DNA from 2 places in the Peribacillus frigoritolerans genome. Region 2 is predicted to be linked to the other one. Evidence: riboswitches for the same ligand, from Rfam matches in the RefSeq annotation. Region 2 holds a riboswitch; the other holds the start of a gene.
What was found. Region 2 has a riboswitch for FMN ahead of ribE (riboflavin synthase). Riboswitches for the same ligand answer to the same signal wherever they lie in the genome.

Region 1 (4,437 bases), 2.7 Mb from region 2:
ACAAGCTCCAGCACACGTGCTAGCTTCTCATCGTAGCTGAACATTCGCTCGACAATAATTGCAATATTTTCCCGATCAACAGAAGAGACCGTTTCATTGACCGGCTCAATATTGAGTTTACCAACGATGTCCCTCCGGACCTCATCGGTTGCAGTTGCTGTCAGGGCAAGAGTCAACGGATTGCTCAATTCACGCCTCACTTCTCCTAAATTCAAATAATCCGGACGGAAATCATACCCCCATTGTGAGATGCAGTGTGCTTCATCTATGACGAACAAGCCTATATCTATGGATTTCAAGGATTTTATCACACCATCCAAGCTTAGCATTTCAGGAGATAAAAAGATAAAACGATAACTATGCAACCGGTCGAAAGCTTTCCTTTTTTGATTTAATGTCAAAAAAGAGTTGAGGGTCAATACACTTTTTTCGCCACTCATCTTCAGTTGATCTGCCTGATCCTGCATTAATGATAATAACGGGGAGACAATTAGGACAGTCTTATTAAAAAGATAAGCCGGCAGCTGGTAACATAATGATTTACCTGATCCGGTCGGTAGCATCGCTAAGGTATGATTGCCGGACATCAATGATTCAACCACTTCCTTTTGTCCAGGACGGAATTCATCAAAACCGAATTTTTCTTTGAGGACTCGTTCTATATTCATCATCACTCACCTATTTTCGCAAGTACAAGTCTTATTTGGAAAAAGCTTATCTGTTTATTATCGACCATCTGCTTGATTGCTTTAAGCTTTTTCGTTCCAAGTTCCTTAATTGCTTCAGCAATTTTCCGCTCATCCTCGATAGTCACATAATCTGAAATCGGAAAACTCTTGTCCGATAAGACAATTTCTACGAGGTGATCTTCGATGGTGTTGACTTTCAATCTGCGGATTTCAGCTATTTCACCCAGACTTTTCCCTTCCTGGATGTATCGTAAAGTAGTCTTTGTAGATTGTGTCAAATGAGGATTTCCACTACTTTTCCAATCATTTGTTAATGTGGACAAGAGAGGGTAATCCTTTCCCGTTTCCATTTCAGCAAGCATTTGATGCAATGAGTCAAGGAAAGTAAAGCGAACATACTCTTCTTCTACGTCTTTCCTTTTTGCAATCTGTTCAAAGGTAAGTCCAATCCTGTTAATCCCGGTTATTTTCAAAATGAAAATGTCTCGTTTCATATCACTTTGACTTTCTAAAAGGGATATCAATTCATCATATAGGTGTTGGGCAATCAACGCTCGATCCTGACGATTGGCATGTAAAAATTCCTTTACGAAGAATTGGATTTTAGGATTTCTTTGTATCGGATAAAAACGTCTTTCATTGTGGACAATATGGGATATGGTTTGAATGAGTAAGTTTAACCTTCCCCAGAAAACCGGGGTGATATTGTGATACTTCCAACCATTTATATACGCCGGAAAAGGATTATTTTTAAAGTAATCGACTAATATTCCCTCTCCTTGCATACTAATTTCATATGCATCTGGTTTATCCGTTAAATTAATCAAGTCATGTTTAAGTAAATGTTCAATGTTTTGATTTAATTGCTGACGGGTAAATCGAGGTATTGTCCCAAAAATATCCGTTAGCCCGAATAAATGGGCATCCTGGATTGTTTGTGACGATTTCTTCCCCTGCAGCATATGGTATATAGCATAAATGGAGCGTTCGCCTTGAAATTTTTTTATCGCATATAGAATGATGGCCTGTAGATAATTATTCATGGGACTCACATCCTTGTTTCATTTAACCAATAAACCCATTGTAACAAATAACTGCAAAAATCGCCGTTATTATTAATGAATACAAGGGAAATTATGTGACTAAATGACGAATCATGGAAAGAACCAAGTTAATTATTTCGATGTTTTCCGTTGACATTGTGCTACATGATAGTTATTATCAATACAATTTCTATTGAAAAGTTTGGCATTGGGTCTTACAATAAGAAAGAGATAATAATCTGAAATAAAAAGATTATCAGTTGTCAATCAACTTAGGAGGGGTTATATTCATGGCTAAATTTACTATTGTGGATAAAGAAACATGCATAGCTTGTGGGGCTTGCGGAGCAGCGGCACCAGATATATATGATTACGATGACGAAGGGATTGCATTTGTTACCCTTGACGATAACGAGGGAATCGTTGAAATTCCTGATGTACTTATAGATGACATGATGGATGCATTTGAAGGATGCCCAACGGATTCTATTAAAGTTGCTGATGAGGCATTTGACGGAGATGCACTTAAATTCGAATAACGTACAAGCCATTTTCAATCGAAAATGGCTTTTCTTTTGCCATCTCCCCATACCAAAATTAAACAGGCATAAAAAAACAACCGAATACGAATCGGTTGTTTTTTATATCGTCAATGCTATTAAGCATTTTTATATAATGTTTGCTTATTGATCCATGTCTGTAATTTAATGAACAGCAACATGAATACAGATGTGATGAGTACGCCTTTTATCACATTGAAAGGCAAGATTGCCGTCGTAACGAGCTTTCTTGACTCGGGTGCCGACATTGCATCCCATCCCATAAAGAAAGTATAAGCCGGTAAAAAGACATAATAGTTTAAAACACTCATGAATACTGCCATGGAAACTGTCCCCGCAAGTAAAGCGAATGTCATCCCTTTTTTTGAATTGATTTTCTGAAATACATAATAAGTCGGCAAGACAAACAGTATTCCGGCTATAAAGTTAGCGATATGCCCCACAGGTACAGCAGTCAAGGTCCCTGTCATGACTAAATCCAATAGGTTCTTAATGAACTCGACTAGAATTCCAGCCATCGGTCCGAAAATTAATGCCGCCATCAGTGCTGGTATGTCGCTAAAATCAACATTGAGAAAAGGCGGGAATCCCGGAAACGGGAAATTTAAAAGCATCAATAAATAAGAAATGCTTCCCATCATGGCAAGTGTGACCGTTTTTTTCACTTTGTTCTTTTTCATAGGTCTCTCTCCTTCTTTTCCGATCTACCTGAAAAAGAGGTTAGGGTTCCAAAATATGTTGATGCTCAATAAAAAACCTTTAATTCCAATAGAATTAAAGGGATAAATTAAAGGTTACATCAAACAAACGTTCAGCAAATAACTGTTGAAACGCAATCAGGAACCTCCATCTTCTCCCATCCAGACTATACTGTCGGCTTTGGAATCGCACCAAATCCTGCCTTGTAAGGCTCGCGGGCTTAGAAGAGGAATTTCCTTCATCACCGCCGGTGGGGAATTTCGCCCCGCCCCGAAGATAGATCTATAAAATTTTTTATACTCCCCATTATATCTGAATTACCTGTTTTTTGATAGCACTTTTTTTCTCAGTTGATTCATTCAGGATGAATATCGATCGTCACAGTGAATGGCTTAAAACAAATAGTGGAGGCACAAAATTAAAATTCATAATATTGAAAATTATTTTTTATATTATTCAATCCTTGATGAAGCCATTTATATCGCGACATTAAACAGATGATCAGAAGATAACCATCCTATTAAGCGCTTACATCCATTTAAGCCAAATTGACATATTCAGCATTTCAATTGTAAAATTAACTGAAATTTAAGATAATTTTTTCCTAGGAAGGTGTTTAGACGTGTATCGGATTTTAGTAGCAGACGCCATTAAACCAGAAGGACTCGGACCGCTATCTGAGGCATCCAATATTCATCTCATTCAAAAGACCGTAGAGGAAGCTGCAAACGAACTTGATCAGATTGATGCAATTCTTGTAAGAAGTGCTACGAAGGTTTCGGAGGATTTAATGAACCGTATGCCGCAGCTAAAAATTATAGCACGCGCTGGTGTCGGTGTTGATAACATAGATATCCCCTCGGCGACAAAACGCGGGATTGTCGTGGTTAATGCACCTGACGGCAACACCATTTCAACAGCTGAACATACATTCGCCATGATGGCTTCATTAATGCGCCACATTCCGCAAGCTCATGCTTCACTGAAGAATGGGGAGTGGAAACGTTCTTCATATACGGGTACTGAACTGCGTGGTAAAACATTAGGAATAGTTGGCTTTGGACGTATCGGAGGGGAAATTGCCAAACGCGCTAAGGTATTCGGCATGGATGTCATTGTCTATGATCCGTTCCTTACTGTCGATCGTGCAAAGAAAATGTCCGTAACGGCCCTGCCGTTAGATGAATTGCTTCCTAAAGCAGACATCATTACTGTTCATACACCACTTACGAATGAAACAAGAGGATTAATCAATAAAGAAAAACTGCTTACCTGTAAAAAAGGGGTTTATGTACTGAACTGCGCCCGGGGCGGTATTCTGGACGAAGATGATTTATATGAAATGTTAGTTCAAGGACATGTTGCAGGGGCTGCACTGGACGTTTTCGTCGAAGAACCTCCACTTGGCCATAAACTGCTTGAATTGGATAGCGTCATTGCTACACC
Region 2 (4,437 bases):
CTACTTCTTCTCCGAAGGCCAACTTAGCTATAATGCCGCAGCCGACTCCATCTAAATCATTATGTGTAAAGAGATGGTACACACAAACCCCTCCTAGTAACTAATAAATTTACTTTTCCCTAAAGACATGAATTTCAATTGCAATCTTTACAATTGTAGCATAATCATATCCGCATATTTTATCATGCTTCCATTGCGTGATGCTTTTGTTCGTTTTTTTTTTGAAAAATTCCCTAATGATTCTTTATTTTCCATAATTTATACGTATATATAAGGAAAACACATTACTTTGAAACCGAGATATTTTCATTAAAGGGATTTCGGTGAGTGTCGATGAGCAGCATTTCCTAATCGATCAATGGCTAGGAACTTTACGAACTTTAAAGAATTGCTTAATGGTTTAAGAAGGGCTGACTCAATCAGACCCAAGATCCAGTACATCAAAAAAAGCCGCAGGAATGTTATTCCATGCGGCTTCCTTATGTGAAATCACTGTTCTATCAATTTTCCAAGGTTGGCCATTTCAATGGCACTAACGGCCGCTTCATAGCCTTTGTTACCTGATTTTGTTCCAGCACGTTCAATGGCTTGTTCAATATTTTCAGTTGTCAGCAAACCGAAGATAACCGGTACACCCGTTTCCAAGGAAACGGAAGCCATGCCTTTAGCTGCTTCATTACAGACATAATCATAATGTGAAGTGGCACCCCTGATTACCGTTCCAAGACCGATTACCGCATCATATTTACCTGTATTCACAAGTTTCTTAGCAATTAACGGAAGTTCAAAAGCACCCGGGACCCAAGCGATGTCAACATCATTCTCATCTACGCCATGACGCTTAAGACCATCCAATGCCCCTCCTAAAAGCTTACTTGTGATAAACTCATTAAATCTTCCTACCACAATGCCGACTTTCAATCCTGATCCGATTAATTGTGCTTCAATAGTTTTCCCCATGTCCAATTCCTCCTAATTTTTAAAAACAATATTATTTTTTGTTCTGTTAAGATGTAATTCCTTAAATCCTCAAGCTTTAGGGATGTTCAGTTCAAGCTCCTGTTTCCCGATCGTATCATTTTGTTGAAGATAGCGAATCAAATCGGCTATCGTAATGAATTTCAGATTGAATTTATCAGCGATGACTTCTAAATCGGATACCCGGGCCATCGATCCATCTTCATTCATGATTTCACAAATGACACCAGCTGGAGCGGCACCGCATAACTTCGCCAAGTCCACCGATGCCTCTGTATGTCCTGCCCTCCTTAATACGCCACCTTCTTTTGCGACTATCGGGAAAGTGTGACCAGGCCTTTGGAAATCTTCAGCGACCGAATCTTCATTAAGAAGCTCAAGGATGGTCAAGGACCTTTCAAAAGCACTGATTCCTGTAGAGGTGCTTTTATGATCGACACTTACCGTAAAAGCAGTGCCATGATGATCGGTATTTTCTCCTACCATAGGATGCAGTTTCAATTTTGCTGCCAGTTCTTCAGTGATGGTTGTACAAATCAAACCACGTCCATGAGTCGCCATGAAATTAATCGCTTCCGGTGTCGCCTTTTCGGCCAGCACTACAAAATCCCCTTCATTTTCACGGTCTTCATCATCGGATACGATTACTACCTTGCCAGCCTTCAAATCTTCTATCGCTTCTTCTATTGTATGGAACATCATTACACCGCCCTTTTATTAGAATCCATGCTCTGCCAAAAACTCTAAATTCAGTCCTGGTTTTGGATTGCCATTTTTCATTTGATGTATTATATATTTCCCTATCATGTCGTTTTCGATGTTAACAATATCGCCAGCCGCTTTTTGTCCCAATATGGTGTCCTGATGAGTCAATGGAATCAGTGATACAGTCAATAGGTTCCTTTCGATTCCAAATATCGTCAAACTCGTTCCATCAATGGCCACGGATCCTTTTGGAATGCAAAAGGCACTGAGCCCCTCTTCCAATTGGATTACATAATATACGGCATTTTCTTTCCGTTCTTTTTTTATGATCGTTCCGGTTCCGTCGATATGACCTGAAACAAAATGACCGCCAAACCTTCCCTGTGCACTCATGGCTCGTTCAAGATTCACAGGTGATCCCAATTTCAATGTCCGGATCGAGGAAGCTTTGACCGTTTCCGGCATCACGTCGACCGTAAACAAACTTTTCGTGAAGGACGTTACCGTTAAGCAGACTCCGTTTACTGAAATACTATCCCCCAGATGAACATCTTGAAGGACTTTTTCAGAACGAATCGATAACTCCATACTGCTTTTTCCTTTTTTCATGGAATGTACGGTACCGATATCCTCAATGATTCCCGTAAACATGTTTTTCCCCCTTTTATAAAATATAAAAAACCCCTTAGGATGACCTAAGGAGTTAGCAGGAGAAATGAGTGAAAAAAATTGTATACCTAAAAAGCCTAATATTTTCATTTTTGAAAAATTAGGCGTACGTATACACTTGGGTTCCACACGTCCTTCTCCCATCCAGACTTTACTGTCGGCTTTGGAATCTCACCAAATCCTGCCTTTAACAGGCTCGCGGGCTTAGAATTTCTTCATCACCGCCGGTTGGGATTTTCACCCGACCCCGAAGGACTAAAATAATATGAATCTTTGAATATTTTATCACCATAAAGTGAAGATGTAAAATTTCTAACCTTAAATGGTTCAATGGTTACAGAAACTTCCTCCCTTTATGAAAAATCGACCCCCAAGTCCCCGATGTGCTCCAAAGAGGTTAATCAGGCTAAATTTGTGGAATAGGGTTAGAGAATCACAATTCATATAAGGAGGAAGCCATAATGCTTATTTCCATCATCAACTTGATTTTCTATCTGTTCGTCGTCACGATGAATTTTTTAGCTAATTTCCTGCCATTGAACGGCCAGACATCAGGAGAGATTTCCGATAAACTTGATGTCCTTTTCACTCCTGCCGGATATGTATTTTCCATATGGGGCTTGATCTATTTCCTGCTCGCCATCTGGGTATTCAGGCAGTTCTTAAGCAAACATCAAAACAGCCCTGCTTATAAGGCATCCTTCCCTTGGTTCGCTTTAAGCTGTGTCTTGAATGGAGCTTGGCTTTTGGCTTGGCACTATGAACACTTTTTGTTATCCGTATTCATTATCATTGCTCTTTTGGCTACTTTAATGGTCATTTATACAAGCATAAAAAAGGTGGAGCACACTCCTTTCGACCTATTTCCGTTTTCCGTTTATACAGGCTGGGTAAGTGTTGCAACGATCGCTGACATTTCTTATTACCTCACGTATATCAAATGGGACGGCTTTGGGGTTTCAAGTTTAGCCTGGACGATCGTCCTGCTGATTGCAGCAACAATCCTGGCTTTTGTCTTTGCAGGTAAAAACCGGGATTGGTGCTATCCTCTCGTATTCGTTTGGGCGTTCATAGGCATCGGGATACGAAATAGCTCCGCCTATCCGGTTATTACGGACATTTCTTATATCCTGGCTGTCATCACTTTTGTCGTATCCATCACCATCTTCATTAAAAATAGAAGAAAAATGGTAGCTTAAAATGCTTGCTGAAGATCTTGCCAGACATCCTGCCAAGCTTCTAGGCCAACTGAGAGACGGACCAGCTGGTCACTGATGCCCATTTGTTTCCGTGAATCTTCAGGAACGGCAGAGTGCGTCATGGTAGCGGGATGCTGGATCAATGTTTCGGTATCCCCAAGACTTACGGCAATTTTGATTAGTTTCAATTTATTGAGGAATTCCTGTGCATCCTGTTTTGTGCCATGCAATTCGAAAGAGATAAGGCCGCCGCCATGTTTCATCTGTTTGTGCATTATATAATGGTCCGGTGAAGCTTCATCACCTGGATAATATACCTTTTTCACCTTTGGATGTTTCTTAAGTTCATGAAAGATTTCCATTGCATTGGCCGAATGACGGTCCATCCTGACAGGCAAGGTCTTTAACCCCCGCAATAGTAACCAAGCATCGAAAGGTGAAATGATTCCACCGATATCCTTCTGTGTAGTCCCAGCTACCTGATTCATGAATTCCTTCTTACCTACGACAAGTCCTGCAACGACATCCCCATGCCCGCAAAGATATTTCGTAGCGCTATGAAGGACGATATCACAGCCATACTCAAGCGGTCTCTGTAGGTATGGCGTCGAAAACGTATTATCCACTACGAACGTCACATTATATTCCTTCGCAACTTTCACCACCATCTGTAAGTCAATCATTTTCATCGTCGGATTGATCGGGGTTTCTACATAGATGCAGGTCGTTTCCGGCCGGATCATTTTCCTTACCTGTTCTTCTGTATCCATTTCACAAAAATCATGAGTGATGCGGTATTTATTTTTCATTAGCTGCAGGAGGCCAAATGTACAACCATATAACCCCTGTGAGCACAGGATGTGGTCATCTGTTTTCGTTAACGCAA

Region 1: another riboswitch for FMN. It lies ahead of ABOA58_RS17390 (ECF transporter S component); the one in region 2 lies ahead of ribE (riboflavin synthase).

Annotation. Positions count from the first base shown of each region.
Region 1 is NZ_CP158190.1:3,557,966-3,562,402, forward strand. Features, by position in the region: gene ABOA58_RS17375 (RecQ family ATP-dependent DNA helicase) at 1-668, opposite strand, end outside; gene ABOA58_RS17380 (helix-turn-helix domain-containing protein) at 671-1,732, opposite strand; gene ABOA58_RS17385 (ferredoxin) at 2,023-2,271, shown strand; gene ABOA58_RS17390 (ECF transporter S component) at 2,391-2,972, opposite strand; FMN riboswitch at 3,137-3,273, opposite strand; gene serA (phosphoglycerate dehydrogenase) at 3,614-4,437, shown strand, end outside.
Region 2 is NZ_CP158190.1:611,367-615,803, reverse strand. Features, by position in the region: gene ABOA58_RS02965 (DHH family phosphoesterase) at 1-82, opposite strand, end outside; gene ribH (6,7-dimethyl-8-ribityllumazine synthase) at 490-960, opposite strand; partial or broken gene ribB (3,4-dihydroxy-2-butanone-4-phosphate synthase) at 1,039-1,677, opposite strand; gene ribE (riboflavin synthase) at 1,696-2,334, opposite strand; FMN riboswitch at 2,481-2,611, opposite strand; gene ABOA58_RS02945 (TspO/MBR family protein) at 2,814-3,551, shown strand; gene megL (methionine gamma-lyase) at 3,548-4,437, opposite strand, start outside.